Regions from separate parts of the Rhizobium sp. FG113 genome, predicted to be linked through region 2. Evidence: riboswitches for the same ligand, from Rfam matches in the RefSeq annotation. Region 2 holds a riboswitch; the other holds the start of a gene.
What was found. Region 2 has a riboswitch for S-adenosylmethionine ahead of ACODTZ_RS09765 (O-succinylhomoserine sulfhydrylase). Riboswitches for the same ligand answer to the same signal wherever they lie in the genome.
Positions count from the first base shown of each region.

Region 1: it holds a riboswitch for S-adenosylmethionine, as region 2 does, so the genes downstream of both, metA (homoserine O-acetyltransferase MetA) here and ACODTZ_RS09765 (O-succinylhomoserine sulfhydrylase) in region 2, are expected to answer to the same signal.

Region 1 covers NZ_JBMDKV010000008.1:47,318-55,307, forward strand. Annotated here, with positions in the region: gene ACODTZ_RS19080 (ABC-F family ATP-binding cassette domain-containing protein) at 1-185, shown strand, start outside; gene ACODTZ_RS19085 (ester cyclase) at 193-588, opposite strand; gene ACODTZ_RS19090 (DUF5666 domain-containing protein) at 736-1,359, shown strand; gene ACODTZ_RS19095 (ABC transporter ATP-binding protein/permease) at 1,375-3,204, opposite strand; SAM riboswitch at 3,356-3,433, shown strand; gene metA (homoserine O-acetyltransferase MetA) at 3,468-4,391, shown strand; gene ACODTZ_RS19105 (aldose epimerase family protein) at 4,529-5,551, shown strand; gene ACODTZ_RS19110 (GntR family transcriptional regulator) at 5,665-6,438, shown strand; gene ACODTZ_RS19115 (SIS domain-containing protein) at 6,435-7,466, shown strand; gene nagA (N-acetylglucosamine-6-phosphate deacetylase) at 7,466-7,990, shown strand, end outside.
Region 2 covers NZ_JBMDKV010000002.1:527,110-535,099, reverse strand. Annotated here, with positions in the region: gene ACODTZ_RS09780 (hypothetical protein) at 1-1,599, shown strand, start outside; tRNA gene ACODTZ_RS09775 (tRNA-Gly) at 1,688-1,761, opposite strand; gene ACODTZ_RS09770 (2'-deoxycytidine 5'-triphosphate deaminase) at 1,831-2,925, opposite strand; SAM riboswitch at 2,999-3,077, shown strand; gene ACODTZ_RS09765 (O-succinylhomoserine sulfhydrylase) at 3,122-4,306, shown strand; gene apaG (Co2+/Mg2+ efflux protein ApaG) at 4,514-4,906, shown strand; gene ACODTZ_RS09755 (Hsp33 family molecular chaperone) at 4,925-5,920, opposite strand; gene argF (ornithine carbamoyltransferase) at 6,013-6,930, opposite strand; gene ACODTZ_RS09745 (aspartate aminotransferase family protein) at 6,978-7,990, opposite strand, start outside.

The DNA.
Region 1 (7,990 bases), on a different contig from region 2:
TGGCCAAGGCGGAAGCCGAGATCGCCAAGCGCGAGGAAAAGATGGCCGACCCCAACCTCTTCTCCAAGGACCCCACGACCTTCAACCGCCTGGCCGCCGAGATGGAGAAATTCCGCGACAGCCTGGTGAAGATGGAAGAGGAATGGCTGGAGCTCGAAATGCTCCGGGAAGAGCTGGAGGGCTGATCGCCCTCTACACCGCCGAAAGCTGAGCCTCGATCGCCGCCTTGTCGACGATCGACCACACCTTCGCGATCTGGCCCTCGGTAAATTCGTAGAACACGTTCTCGGAAAACGAGATTCGCCTGCCGTTGACAGGCAAGCCGAGAAATGTGCCTTGCGGGCTGATGTCGAAATTCAGCCGGCTGGCCACCGTGGTGTCATCGGCGATCAGGATCTGGACGTCGAAATAGAGGTCGGGTATCCCGCGAAACTCGGCCTCACGCGCCTGCCGATAGCCATCGAGGCCAACCATCTGGCCGTTATAGCGCACATCCTGCCCGACATAGGTGCCGAGGTTTTCCCAATCCTCGGAATTCAGGCAATGGATATAGGCGCGATATATGTCCGCAAGTCTCGTCTCCGGCATTCAAGTTCTCCCACCCATTGGTATACCCTGCCAGATAGCTCCCGTCTCCGAGCCGGAAACCCTCACATTTCATTGATTGGCCAGCGCTAAGACCTCGTGCCTAAGCTCCCGAAGGCTCCCGCCCCCGGAGCCAAGAGGAGAAAACCCATGTCTCGCTATCTGATTACCAGCCATGTCGCGGCGCTTGCCGTCGGCATTCTTCTGAGCACGTCGCAGATCACATCGGCGGCTGATGCGCAGCGCGTGCGCGTGCGTGGCGATATTGCCAGCCTTTCCGGCGACACGCTCGTCGTCAAGACCCGCGAGGGCGCCGACCAGACCATTGCGCTGAAGCCGGAATGGAAGGTTGGCGGCATCAAGAAGGCGTCGGTCGAGGACATCAAGCCCGGCGATTTCGTCGGCATCGCCTCGCTGCCCAAGCAGGACGGCGGCGATGGCGCGCTGGAAGTGCTGATCTTTCCGGCGGCCATGAAAGGCACCGGCGAAGGCAGCCGCCCCTGGGATTTGAAACCCAACAGCAGCATGACCAACGCGACCGTCGCCAAGGCGGTCAAATCCGTCGATGGCCACACCGTGACGCTGACCTATCAAGGCAAGGAAAAGACCATCTCGATATCGGACGACACACCGATCGTGACCTTCACGGCCGCGCAGAAGTCGGACCTGACGCCAGGCGCGCATGTCATCGTCATGGGCGAGAAGGCAGCGGACGGAACTGTCTCCGCGGCACAGGTCACGGTCGGCACAAACGGCGTCGTTCCGCCGATGTAAGCCCGATCGAAGCGATCAGAGTGCCGGCGCCGGGGTGTTCGGCGCCTTGTCCGCTACCTTGTTTTCGTCGGGCTTGGCGGCAAGCGCTTCGAGATGCAGCACGCGCGGATGGAAGGCCTCGATATAGGCGTCGGAGCGGCCGATATAGATCATCGTCGCATCCGGCATCGCCTCGAGCACCTTCATCATCGTCGACTGCCATTCGGGCTCCATGCCCTCCAGCACTTCGTCGAAAACCATCCATTGCGGCCGGACCAGCAACAGCCGCGCGAAGCCGATAGCCCGCTGTTCATCGGCATCGAGCAGCTTGTCCCAGCGCGCGCGCGTATCCAGTCGGGCAACGAGATTGTGCAGCCCCGCCTTTTCGAGCGCCGCGACCACATCGTCGTTCTTGTATGTGTCGGCGGCCGCAGGAAACGCCAGCGCTTCGCGCAGAGTACCACCGGGAATATAGGCCGATTGCGGCACGAACAGCATATCGTCGGTGGGCGGCAGGCCGATCTTGCCGCTACCGCAGGGCCACAGCTCCGACATCGCCAGGAAGAGGAGCTTGCGATTGACGTTATGGTCGCCGTTGATCATCACCTTCTCGCCGGCCTTGATGGTGACGCTGCCCTCATGCAGGCGGAAGCCGCCGCACTGGTCGATCTCCTCGTCCATCTTGGTAGCGATGGTCACATTCTCAAGCGTCAACGTGCCTGGCGCGCTGCGCTCATAGGCGATCGTTTCCTTGAGATCGACGTCGTCGCCCATCGTGGTCAGAGCCTGGCGGAAGTCGGTAACGCGCATCAAGGTTGCGCGCCATTCGGCGATCGGGCCGAAGTTCGAAACGTACCAGCGCAGCGCCGTGTTGACCTGGTTGAAGGCGCCGACCGACATCATCAGCTGGCCGAAGGTAAGGCCGCCGGAGAAATAGGCGGGTGCGGCCACGATGATCGGAATGACGACGACGAGCCAGCCGTAGCCGGCCGACACCCAGGTCAGGTTGACGTTGGCCATCGCCAGCTTCTTGATGACGGCGAGAACGGCGCTGATATCGGTGTTGATCCGCCCCCGCTCATTCTCCTCCCCGCGCGCAGCCGTGATCGCCGGAATGTTCTCGTTGGCATGCATCAGCGCGAAGCGCAGCTCAGCTTCCTTGGAGAAACGGTCCGCATTGAGCTTGACGAGCTTGCGTCCGACGAGCTGGCTGAGCACCGAGGCTGAAGCGGCATAGAAGATCGCCGCCCACACCATGTAGCCCGGAATGGAAAAGGCGTACTCGCCGAAGCGAAAAACGAAGCCGCTCGACAACTCCCAGAGAACGCCGATGAAGCTCACCAGCAGGATCGTCGATTGCACCAGGCCGATGACGAGACCCGTGGTGCTTTCCGCCAGATTGCGCGCATCCTCATGCAGGCGCTGATCCGGATTGACGCCGATCAGCCCGCTGGAGGCGAGGCGGAGCGCCCGCTTGCGCTGCAGCCACTGGTCGACGAGATCCCGCGTCAGCCCCTCGCGCATGTAAAGCGCCGTCATCTGGTTCAGCCAGGCTTGCACCACGTTGAGAAGCAACAGCATGCCGGCGATCAGCGCGAAGATCTTCAGCTGGTGGAAGAACCCCGGCAGGTCGCGCCGCGAGATGGCGTCGTAGAAAGGCGCGTTCCACTGGTTGAGGATGACGGTGGCATAGGCTGTCGCGAGAATGATCCCGATCAACGCCGTCGAGAGAATGAGCACCGGCGCGCGCACCCTGGAATGCCAGAATGCCGAAAACATCACCTTGAGGCGGAAGATCAGGCTGAGATCATACCCTACCCGGTCCTGCCCCTGGATGCTCGGTCTGCTTTTGACGTCCTCTGCCATCATGCTTCCTTACGCGTATGTAGCACCTGAATAGCACCGTGAGTCAGCCTGTCCAGCAACAGTTTCTAGCATCAGGTAATGCGCGAGTTACCTCGGCAAATAGGCGACGCCGCGTATCGGTCATTGATTCGCGGCCTGACTGGGTCTATTTAGAGCGCTCCGTGGTGATTTGGCCGGCCGGCTTGCAGCCACGTTAAAGAAGTTGCTAAAGGGCCGCGTGCGGACCGATAGCGATATTTTCGTTTTTTCATCGAGTGACCGCCATGCCGATCAAGATCCCCGATACCCTGCCCGCCTTTGAAACCCTGGTTCAGGAAGGTGTGCGCGTGATGACCGAGACGGCCGCGATCCGTCAGGACATTCGCCCCCTGCAGATCGGGCTTCTGAACCTCATGCCGAACAAGATCAAGACCGAGATTCAGATGGCGCGCCTTATCGGCGCCTCGCCGCTGCAGGTCGAGCTGTCGCTTGTTCGCGTCGGGAACCACAAGGCGAAGAACACCTCGGAAGATCATCTCTTCTCCTTCTACCAGACCTGGGAGGAGATCAAACACCGGAAGTTCGACGGCTTCATCATCACAGGCGCGCCGATCGAAACGCTTCCATACGAAGACGTTACTTATTGGGATGAAATGCAGCAGATTTTCGACTGGACGCGCACCAACGTGCACTCCGCGATGAATGTCTGCTGGGGTGCGATGGCCGCGATCTACCATTTTCACGACATTCCCAAGCACGCGCTGACGGAAAAGGCCTTCGGCGTCTATCGCCACAAGAACCTCAAGCCGTCGTCGGTCTACCTGAACGGTTTCTCCGACAATTTCGAGGTTCCGGTCTCGCGCTGGACGGAAGTGCGACGCGCCGATATCGAAAAATCCGACACGCTGGAAATCCTGATGGAATCGAGCGAGATGGGCGTCTGCCTCGTTCACGAGAAGAAGGGCAACCGGCTCTATATCTTCAATCACGTCGAATATGATTCGACGTCGCTCGGTGACGAGTATTTCCGCGACGTGAATGCCGGCGTTCCGATCAAGATGCCGCACAACTATTTCCCGCATAACGACCCGTCGATCCCGCCGCAGAACCGCTGGCGCAGCCACGCGCACCTGCTTTTCGGCAACTGGATCAACGAAATCTACCAGACGACACCTTACAATCTGGAAGATATTGGCGAGGACGGCTGAGACCTTTTCGCTTTGCCTGATACGCCGCCGGACCTGACCGGCGGCGTTTGTTTTTTATATCGCGGCGGTTGCGATTTCATTCAATTGAGAGCAGGTTCCCTCGCGAAATTGCGGACGCGAACCGGGGAGGAAACAGGATGGCGGATGGATTGAAGCGGGACGTTTTTGGAACGACGAAGACGGGCGAAACCGTCCATCGCGTCGAGATCTCGGGCGGCGGCTTGACCGCCAAGGTGATCACCTGGGGCGCGGTCATCCAGGACCTCAGGCTCGAAGGCCATGACGCGCCGCTCACCCTCGGCTTCGATGACTTCGACAGCTATCCCGCGCATTCTGCCTATTTCGGCGCGACGCCCGGCCGCAACGCCAACCGCATCGGCGGCGGCAAGTTCACGATCGACGGCAAGAATTATCAGCTCGACCTCAACGAAAACGGCGTCAGCCACCTGCATGGCGGCTTCGAGAACATCGCGCTGCGCAACTGGACGATCGTCGAGCACGACAGCGACCGCGTCGTCCTGAAGATCGTCGATGCCGATGGCCGCGGCGGCTATCCCGGCAATTGCACCATCCTCGTCACCTACCGCGTGCACGGCGATGGTGAACTCTCGGTCGTCTACGAGACGACGAGCGACCAGCCGACCATCGCCAATGTCTGCCAGCACGCCTATTTCAATCTCGACGGCCGCGACGACACGCTTGGCCACGACATCATGATCGCGGCCGATAGCTATCTTCCGACCGACGAACGCCAGATCCCGACCGGCGAAATCCGCCCGGTGCAAGGCACTGTCTTCGACTTCCGCGAAATGGCCTCGCTGAAACGCTTCGAGGGCGACACCCAGGCGCTCTACGACCACAATTTCTGCCTCTCATCCGAACGTGTTGCCAAGCGCTCCGTGGTGCTCGCGCGCAGCCTCTATTCCGGCGTCTCGATGGAAGTGCGAACGACCGAGCCCGGCGTCCAGTTCTACGCCGCCTTCAAGCTCGATGTGCCGGTGCCCGGCATCGGCGGCCGCAAATACGGCCCGTTCGCCGGCTTCTGCCTGGAAACGCAGATCTGGCCCGATGCCATCAACCACGAGGGCTTCCCCAACGCGGTTCTGCGTCCCGGCGAAGTGCTGCGCCAGGAAACGGACTACATTTTCTCGAAGAGCTGACGGCAGCAAGCCGACCGCTTCTGATGTCATCAAACCCTCGCAGAGCTCTGCGAGGGTTTTTTCATGCAAGTTAGCGCTTGCAATTGGTTCCAAAGAGGTTCTATTTTAATCTCATGGATAGAACCAGTCTGATAGCCGAGATCGAGGCACGCGGACTGCGCGACACAGCGCGCAGCGGGCCCCTCTATCGCCGTCTCGCGCAGACACTGACCGGGCTGATCAATGAGGGCCTGCTGAAGCCTGGGGCAGCACTGCCGAGCGAGCGCGATCTGGCGGAAGCCCTGAAGATCGGTCGCGTCACGGTGCGCACCGCCTATCGCGATCTCCTAAACGCGGGCACGCTGGAATCACGCCATGGCAGCGGCACCTTCGTCTCCGCCAAGGTGGAGCGAATGGAGCAATCGCTCTGGCGACTTTCATCCTTCTCCGAAGACATGCGCTCGCGTGGCCGCGTGCCGGCGGCAAGAATCCTGTCGCGCACCATCAACAAGCCCTCGCCGGAGGAGGCCTTCCTGCTCGGCCTCGGCGTCGACGAGCGCGTGTTGCGCCTCGATCGCCTGCGCCTCGCCGACGGGCTGCCGCTGGCGATCGATCGCTCCGTGGTCCCCGTGAAGTTTCTCGATGACACCGCCGGCGGCGAAGGCTCGCTCTACGACGCGCTGACGGCGAGCGGCCATCGCCCGGTGCGCGCGCTACAGAAACTCTCCGCCGTCACGCTCGACGCGACCTCGGCGGCAGCGCTCGACGTTGCGGCTGGTGCGCCGGCCCTTCTGATCGAACGCGTATCGCGCCTGGAAGACCAGCGCGTCGTTGAATACACCCGCTCCCACTATCGTGGCGATGCATATGATTTTGTTGCAGAATTGAGAATTGGAGACGAGCTATGAGTGAAACCCAGTCGCTGATGTTGCAGGAAGCCGGCCAGTCACCCGAGGTGGTCGCCACGCTGCTGCGCAAGGAAAAGCCTGTTTTCGACGAGATCGCCAAGCTCTTTTCCAAGAACGCGCCAAGCGTCGTCACCACCGCCGCGCGCGGCTCGTCCGACCACGCCGCCACCTTCTTCAAATACCTCTTCGAGATCACCTGCGGCATTCCGGTAGCCTCGGTCGGCCCATCGATCGCGTCGGTATACGGCACGCCACTGCGCCTCAAGGGCGGCATTCACTTCACCGTTTCGCAGTCGGGCGCGAGCCCCGATATCGTAGCGCTTCAGGAAGCGGCCAAGCGCGGCGGCGCGACGACCATCGCCGTCGTCAACGTCACCGACAGCCCGCTCGCCAAGCAGGCCGACCTCGTGCTCGACCTCAACGCCGGCGCCGAAAAGAGCGTCGCGGCGACCAAGTCCTTCATCGCCTCGGTCGCGGCCCTGTCGGGCGTCACGGCGGCAATCGGCGCCAGTGGCGACCTGCAGGCAGCGCTTGAAAAGCTTCCCGAAGCGCTGAGCGCCACATCGGGCATCGATACGGCTGCCGCCGAAGACGTGCTCTTCAACGCCACCTCGCTCTATACCGGCGGCCGCGGCCCGGCTTTCGCCATCGCCCTCGAGGCGGCGCTGAAGGCCAAGGAGACCTCCGGCCTGCACGCCGAAGCCTTCTCACTCGCCGAGCTCATGCACGGCCCGATGCGCCTGGTGCAGCCGGGCTTCCCGATCCTCGCCTTCACGCCAGATGACGCCGCCTACGCCAACAACGTCAAGGCGCTGGAGCGTCTGAGCAAGCTCGGCGCCACCACCGTGCCCTTCTCGACCAAGGAACTCCCCGGCATCAACCTGCGCGTCCCCACGACAGGCAACGGCCTCCTGGACCCGCTGGTCTCGCTGCTCGTCTACTATCGCATGATCGAGGCGGTCACGCGCCGCAAGGGCTTCGACCCCGACAAGCCGGCGAACCTCTTGAAGGTGACGGAGACCGTCTGATGTTGCGCAAGATCTTCACCGGCGCCCGCATCTTCGACGGCGAGCGCTTTCACGACGACAGGGCGCTTGTTGTCGCCGACGGCCGCATCGAGACGATCGCCGGCCTGAACGACCTGCCGGATGGCGAGACGATCACGCTTGACGGTGGCATTCTCGCGCCCGGCTTCATCGACGCCCAGGTGAATGGCGGCGCTGGCCGCATGCTCAACGACGAACCGTCGCCCGCCTCCATGTACCGCATCGCGGAGGGACATCGCCCCTATGGCACGACGTCGCTGCTGCCGACGCTGATCACCGATACCGGTGAAGCCACAGCCGCCGCCATCGACGCCGCGAAAGAAGCGGTCAAGGCGAACCGCGGCGTGGCTGGCCTTCATCTTGAGGGGCCTCATCTCGCGCCTGCCCGCAAGGGCGCGCATCTGGCCGAACTGATGCGTCCGGTTGACGACCGCGACGTCAAGGCGCTTTCCGCTGCCGCCGAGGCGATCGGCACGCTGCTGGTGACGATGGCGGCCGAGCAGGTG
Region 2 (7,990 bases):
GCAGATCAAAGGTTCAAGACTGCCGACCGCCAGAAGGCAATACTTACCTATCTCGTAGCGCAACGTATCAAAGACGAGGAAGTCAAGGCCTATGCCATTGCCGTGGATGTGCTGGGACGGCCGAGTAATTTCGACTCTAGCATCGATCCAATCGTCCGCATCGAGATCAGCCGTCTCAGATCAACGTTGGAATCCTTTTACGTTGCGTTCGGCGAAGACCACGACATCTGGATAAGCGTAAAAAAAGGGAAATACATCGCCTGCTTTGCTCGCAACACCGCTAACGCGCCTCATCACAGAAAAGCCGACGAGATAGCGCTCGGCCATGCCGTCCGGCGTAATCCATACCAGCCGGAGAACACGCCGCCCAAGCGAAGATTGATGTTTGCCGGGTTAATGGTGTCGGTTCTGGCAGCGATCGCCACGCTGGGCATATACTCCTACGCGCAGAGACCCGTCATTTCCACGAAACCCGTCGTGTACGTCACCGTCGACGTGGCGAACCCACAACAAGCCGGAGAGGCAAGCCAGGTACGTGACGGCCTGCTGACGGCACTCACACAGTTTCAGACGATCATTGTCGCGCAGCCGGCATATGCGTCTGTAAGGACCAACGCTGCCGACCGGCGTTACTCGGTTCAGCTCAAATACTATTCGGATCTCGGCGAGCGAAGCGTCTGGTGGCAGGTCACCGAGAACGCTTCCGGAAACCTGCTGATGTCCGGGTTGGAAAGGGTTGAAACGGCAGGAAAGAGCGCGGCCGTCGCGAGACAGCAGATCGTTGCTTCGCTTGCCAAGCGGATCGCCGCCAGTCGAGGCGTGATCAACTCGATCAAATTGAATGCCGCTCAGGATTCCGTCGGTAACGACTGCGTCGTGCGCGCGGAGTACGCGCTCGAAGTTCGGGGCAGCCTTGAGGCGGCAGCCAATTGCCTCGAACGAACGGTGCGGCTCATGCCACACGATTCCGACGCCAATGCAATTCTCGCCCGTATTCTGCTTGCACCCGCTGGAAGAGCGACGCCGTCTGATGTCGTCGATCGTGCGCTTCGGCTTGCGCAGGACGCCGTTGCCAGAGCCCCATTTTCCGACCGGGCGCAGCTTGCTTTGATGGCGGCTCAAGCAGCAGGTGGAAGCTTGGAAGCTGCGATCGAGGCAGGCAACAAAGCCGTCGCGTTGAATCCGAACAATCCGGACTCTGTAGCGGCCTTGGGTGGCTTGCTTTACTCAGCAGGATATACGTCTGCCGGACTGGCAATGGCGAAGGAGGCAAGCGCCGAAACCGACATCGTTCCCCGATGTGCCATGGTCGTCCTCGCACTGGACGCCTTCCGTGACGCCCGCTATTCAGAGGCTCTCCTTTGGACCGAGCGGGTGACCGGCCGCAGTTCGCTGACGAGTGTTATCCGCGCTGCCGCGCTCGGGGAGCTTGGCTCAGAGCAAGCGCCAGGTAGCGTGACGGATGGAGGCATCGACGCGGCCGCCTTCAAAAAGACCGTTGATGCCGTAGGTCTTCCGCCAGATTTAGTGACAATGCTTGAGCGCGGGGTGATCAAGGCAGGGGCGGACCTGGAGCCGGTGGGCAGCATTGCGCGATAAGTAAACGTACCATTGTTCTACACCCCCGGATCACGATAGCCGGGAATTGGTAGGCTTGAAATATTGGGCAATGTCCGCTTGGGTTCGCTGGAGCGGGTGAAGGGAATCGAACCCTCGTATTCAGCTTGGGAAGCTGCTGCTCTACCATTGAGCTACACCCGCGTTACGCGCAGATTTCCAACAGATGGCGGTCGGTGTCAAGCGGGGTTGGCGACTTCCGGGTGAGGCTGCTCAGATCCGGAAGTGCTTGGAGAGCTTGAGGCCCTGTGCCTGGTAATTGGAGCCGAGGCCGGTGCCGTAGAGGCTTTCGGGGTGTTCCTGCATGTGCTCGTAGACCAGGCGGCCGACGATCTGGCCGTCTTCGAGGATGAAGGGGACCTCGTGGCTGCGGACTTCGAGGACGGCGCGGCTGCCGCGGCCGCCGGCGGGGGCGTGGCCGAAGCCTGGGTCGAAGAAGCCGGCGTAGTGGACGCGGAATTCGCCGACCAGCGGATCGAAAGGCGTCATCTCGGCGGCGTAGTGCGGGGGCACGTGGACGGCTTCGCGCGAGACGAGGATGTAGAACTCGTCCGGATCGAGGATCAGTTCGTTGCGACCGCGGCTGTAGATCGGCTCCCAGAAATCGAAGATGTCGTGCTGGGCCTTCTTGTCGACGTCGACGACAGCCGTGTGGTGCTTGCCGCGATAGCCGATCAGGCCGTCCTTGTCGCCGGCGAGATCGATCGACAGTGCAATGCCGCCGCCGGAGACGTTCGGCTTTGTGCTTGCGACCAGCGTTTCGGCATCGTGCAGCGCCAGAAGCTCCGGTTCGCCGAGCAGCGACTGGCCGATGCGGAAGCGGATCTGCGACAGGCGTGAGCCGCGACGCACGACGATCGGGAAGGTGCGCGGAGAGATTTCGAGATAGAGCGGGCCGGAATAGCCTGCCGGGATCTTGTCGAATTCCTGCGCGTAATCGGTGATGACGCGGGTGAAGATATCGAGGCGGCCGGTCGAGCTTTTCGGATTGGCCGAGGCCGACATGTCGGCCGGAAGATCGAGGCGCTCCATCAGGGGGACGATGTAGACGCAGCCGGTTTCGAGCACCGCGCCTTCCGAGAGATCGACGACATGCAGCTTCAAACGGTCGAGCTTGTCGGAGACGAGGCTGTTCGGACCCGGCATAAAGCTGGCGCGGACGCGGAAGGCCTTGGTGCCGAGGCGGAGATCAAGGCTCGCCGGCTGGATCTGGTCGCTGTCGAGCTCGCGCTCCGCGACGAGGCGCCCCGTCTCGAACAACGCGGCAATCGCGCGGTCTGCCAATATTCCTGTTTCGCGAGCCATCATGCCCCATCCATAATTTGCCGCAGACAAAACCAAAATCGAGGAATTGACGCAAGCGCGCAACAGCAGTATTGCAGCTTTATCCCGTGGTGATTTGGCCGGTCGGCTTGCAGCCACGTTAAACAAGTGGCTAAATAGACCGGGTTGAAACCGGTCTGCATTCGCGGCCGGTTTTTTTGTGTTTGAAAGTGGTGATGGCATGAGCAAGACTTGGCGCCCGGCAACCCAACTGGTCCACAGCGGAACGCTGCGCTCGCAGTATAGCGAGACATCCGAGGCGATCTATCTCACGCAAGGGTTTGTCTACGATAGCGCGGAAGCCGCAGAGGCGCGCTTCAAGGGCGAGACCGAGGGTTATATCTACGCCCGCTACGGCAGCCCGACCAACGACATGTTCGAAAAGCGCATGTGCGCGATGGAAGGTGCCGAAGAAGCCCGCGCCACCGCATCGGGCATGGCAGCCGTTGCCGCCGCCATCCTCTGCCAGGTGAAGGCCGGCGATCATATCGTGGCCGCCCGCGCGCTCTTCGGTTCCTGCCGTTGGGTGGTCGAGACGCTGGCGCCGAAATACGGCATCGAATGCACGCTGGTCGACGGCCGCCATCTGGAGAACTGGGAAAAGGCGATCCGCCCGAACACCAAGGTGTTCTTCCTGGAAAGCCCGACCAACCCGACGCTCGAAGTGGTCGATATCGCAGGCGTTGCCAAGCTCGCCAACCAGGTCGGCGCCAAGGTCGTGGTCGACAACGTCTTCGCGACGCCGATCTTCCAGAAGCCGCTGGAACTCGGCGCCCATATCGTCGTCTATTCCGCGACCAAGCATATCGACGGCCAGGGCCGCAGCCTCGGTGGCGTGATCCTCTCGGATACGGAGTGGGTGAACGAGCATCTGCAGGACTATTATCGCCACACCGGCCCGGCCATGTCGCCGTTCACGGCCTGGACGCTGCTCAAGGGTCTCGAGACGCTGCCGCTGCGCGTCAAGCAGCAGACCGAGAACGCCGGCAAGATCGCCGACTTCCTGGCCGAGCAGAAGCAGGTCGCGAAGGTGATCTATCCAGGCCGCAAGGACCATCCGCAGGCCGATATCGTCGCCAAACAGATGAAGGGCGGCTCGACGCTGGTGGCGATCGAACTCAAGGGTGGCAAGGAAGCGGCGTTCGCGCTGCAGAACGCGCTTGAGATCGTCAAGATCTCCAACAATCTCGGCGACGCCAAGAGCCTGATCACGCATCCGGCGACGACCACGCACAAGAACCTGACGGACGAGGCCCGCGCCGAACTCGGCATCTCTCCGGGCACCGTGCGCCTGTCTGCTGGTATCGAGGATACCGACGACCTGATCGAGGATTTCGCGCAGGCGCTCTCCAAGATCAAGGCCTGATCAAGAATAGCCGGCCGGGTCGATGTGATCCGGCCGGCATTTAAGCGCGCATTTTTGCAATTTACTCGCGCTGAGCGGGAGTAGCATTAGTCTTAACGCGCGAATTTTTCGCGCTTACAGCCAATTGATTGCGGATTCCGGCCTGGTTTATTGACCTGCCGCACCTCTTATAAGATACCAGTAAGGTATTCTTATTATGGTGTAGGCATGTACCGCGCCCTGACACGAGATATTGAAGTGGTGGTCGAGCCCTTTTACCTGGAGGAGCAATCCGACCCGGACGACGACCGCTATGTGTGGGGCTACCGCATCGTCATCAGCAATAATTCCGACCTCACGGTACGTCTCGTCAACCGCTACTGGAACATCACCGACCAGAACGGCGTCGTCGATGAAGTGAGCGGCGCCGGCGTTGTCGGCGAACAGCCGACGCTCAGCCCTGGTGATACCTACGAGTATTCATCGGGCTGCCCTCTCGATACGCCATCGGGCCTGATGTTCGGCCACTACCAGATGGAAACCGATAAAGGCGAGGTCTTCCAGGTGGAAATCCCCGCCTTCTCTCTTGATTCACCCGGCCTGCTCAGAGTGCTGAACTAACCTTCGTTTCGTCGCAGGTTACTCAGCCGCCTGCGCGAGCTCTTCGGCCTCGAAACGATAGGTCGTCGAGCAGAACTCGCAGGTGACCGCGATCTTGCCCTCTTCCTGGCTCGCCTCGATTTCCTCGGCGGAGAAGCCCTTCAGCACGCCCTTGATCTTCTCGCGCGAGCAGGAGCAGCGGTCGAACACTTCGCGCGGCTCGTAAACGCGCACACCGCGCTCGTGGAACAGCCGGAACAGCAGGCGCTCGACGCCGACCTGCGGATCGGTCAGCTCGTCGGCGTCAATGGTTTCCACCAGCGAACGCGCTTCGGCCCAGGCATCGTCTTCCGCATGCTGGACGGTACCTTCATCGCCATCGCCGCCGTGCAGGTCAGCCTGACGCATGCGCTCGGGCGCTTCCGGCAGGAACTGGGCAACGAGGCCCCCTGCCCGCCAGCGATGACGCGGCTTGCCCGCTTCGTCGCGATCGAACAGTTCGGCGGCGGCGAGGCGCACGCGCGTCGGGATCTGCTCCGACTGGCGGAAGTAGGTGCCGGCTATATCCTCCAGCGTGGCGCCGTCGAGCGCGACGATGCCCTGGTAAGGCTGGCTGAACTTGCCCTGGTCGATGGTGAACGCCAGCATGCCCTTGCCGAGCAGGTGCTCGGGCTCGGCGCGCCCGGCGGCAACTGCCTCGTCCAGAAGCGTCTGGTCGAAGCGGGCATAGGCGCGCACGTTCTCGGGCGTCGAGAAATCGGCGACAAGCAGATCGACCGGGCCGTCGCTCTTGGTCTGGACGGTGAACTTGCCTTCGAACTTCAGCGACGTGCCAAGCAGCACCGTCAGCGCGATGACTTCGGCCAGCAGGCGGGCGACGGGTGCGGGATAGTTGTGGCGATCGAGGATCGCATCCAGCATCGGGCCGAGCTGGACAGCGCGACCGCGCACATCCAGGCCTTCCACCTGAAACGGAACGACATGATCATCGCCGGCGAAATCGAATTCGCCGAGGGTGGCTGCAGCTTCTGCCATGGTCTTCTCCTAGTCTGAGGGCAGCGGACGAGCCCGTCCATCCGCCAGCGCGGCCACGGGCCTGTCCGGCCCGATGTGGCCTCCAGTATGGTTCAGATCGCGCCCAGGCACCAAGCAAGAATCGACTTCTGCGCATGAAGACGGTTTTCCGCTTCATCGAAGACCACGGATTGCGGGCCGTCGATCACTTCGTCGGTAACTTCCTCACCACGATGGGCCGGCAGGCAATGCATGAACAATGCATCCTTGTCGGCCTGTGCCATCAAAGCCGAATTGACCTGATAAGGCTGGAAGACGTTGTGACCCCGGGCCCGATGTTCCTGATTCATGGAGACCCAGGTATCGGTCACCACGCAATCGGCGCCGGCGACCGCACGGTCTGCATCATGGCTCAGCATGATCTCGGCGCCCTCATTGCGGGCCCAGTTCAGATAGTGATCCTTCGGCTCGGAACCAAGGGGTACCGCCATGTTCATGCGATAGCCGAAACGGGCAGCGCCTTCGACCAGCGAATGCAGCACGTTGTTGCCATCGCCCATCCAGGCAATCGTCTTGCCCTTGATGGGGCCGCGATGCTCTTCGAAGGTCATGATATCGGCCATGATCTGGCAGGGATGGGTGTCATCCGTCAAAGCGTTGATGACGGGAACCGTCGCGTGTTCGGCGAGCTCCAGCATGCGCGCATGGTCGGTGGTGCGGATCATGATTGCGTCGACATAGCGCGACAGGACCTTCGCGGTATCGCCAATCGTTTCGGCGCGGCCGAGCTGCATTTCGGTGCCTGAAAGGAACAGCGTCTCGCCACCGAGCTGGCGCATGCCGACGTCAAAGGAGACGCGGGTACGCGTCGAGGGCTTTTCGAAGATCATCGCCAGCATCTTGCCTGCCAGCGGCTTGTCGCCCTGGCCGGCCTTGAAGGCCTGCTTGCGGGTCTTGGCGTCATCCATGATGACCCTGAGGTCGGAGGAGGTTACCGCGGAAAGATCGAGAAAGTGTTTTGGGGAAGCCATCTGTCTTTAACCTGTTGCGCCCGCCATCCGGCCGGGCATCCATCCATTCAAGCCGTCTTCTTTGCCTTGGCGCGCACGCTCTCGGCGGCACGCTCCAGGCGTGCGAGGCCTTCGCGGGCTTCGTCGGCGGTGACGACGAGCGGAGGAAGCAAACGGATGACATTGTCGCCGGCCGGAATGGCCAGCAGGTTGGCAGCGCGGATGGCCTGCAGGAGCTCAGCCGACGGAACAGCCGCCTTGACGCCAAGCATCAGGCCTTCGCCCCTGACATCCTCGATCACATCGGGGAAGCGGTCCTTCAGCGATGCGAGCCCCTGGCGGAAGACGAGTGCCACGTCGCTGACGTGCTGCAGGAAGCCTTCCTCAAGGATCACATCGAGCACGGCATTGCCGACAGCCATGGCAAGCGGGTTGCCGCCATAGGTCGAGCCATGGGTGCCGGCCTTCATGCCGGAGGCTGCTTCAGCCGTTGCAAGGCAGGCGCCGAGCGGGAAACCACCGCCGATGCCCTTGGCGGCGGCCAGAATGTCCGGCGTTACGCCCAACCGCTCATAAGCAAAGAGCTTGCCTGTACGGCCGACGCCGGTCTGAACCTCGTCCAGGATCAGAAGCAGGCCGTTTTCATCGCAGAGCTGGCGCAGCGCCTTCATGAACTCCACGGTCGCAGGGCGGATACCGCCCTCACCCTGTACCGGCTCGATCAGGATGCCGGCCGTGGCATCGGTGATCGCAGCGCGAACGGCCTCGATATCACCGAAGGGAACCTGGTCGAAACCGGGTGCCTTGGGGCCGAAGCCTTCGAGATACTTCTCCTGGCCGCCGGCAGCGATCGTCGCCAGCGTGCGGCCGTGGAAGGCACCTTCGAAGGTGATGATGTGGAAGCGCTCGGGATGGCCCTTCGAATACTGGTAGCGGCGCGCGGTCTTGATCGCGCATTCCAGCGCCTCGGCGCCGGAGTTGGTGAAGAACACCTTATCCGCGAAGGTTGCATCCGTAAGCCGCTTGGCGAGGCGCTCCTGACCGGGGATCTCGTAAATGTTGGAAAGGTGCCAAACCTTAT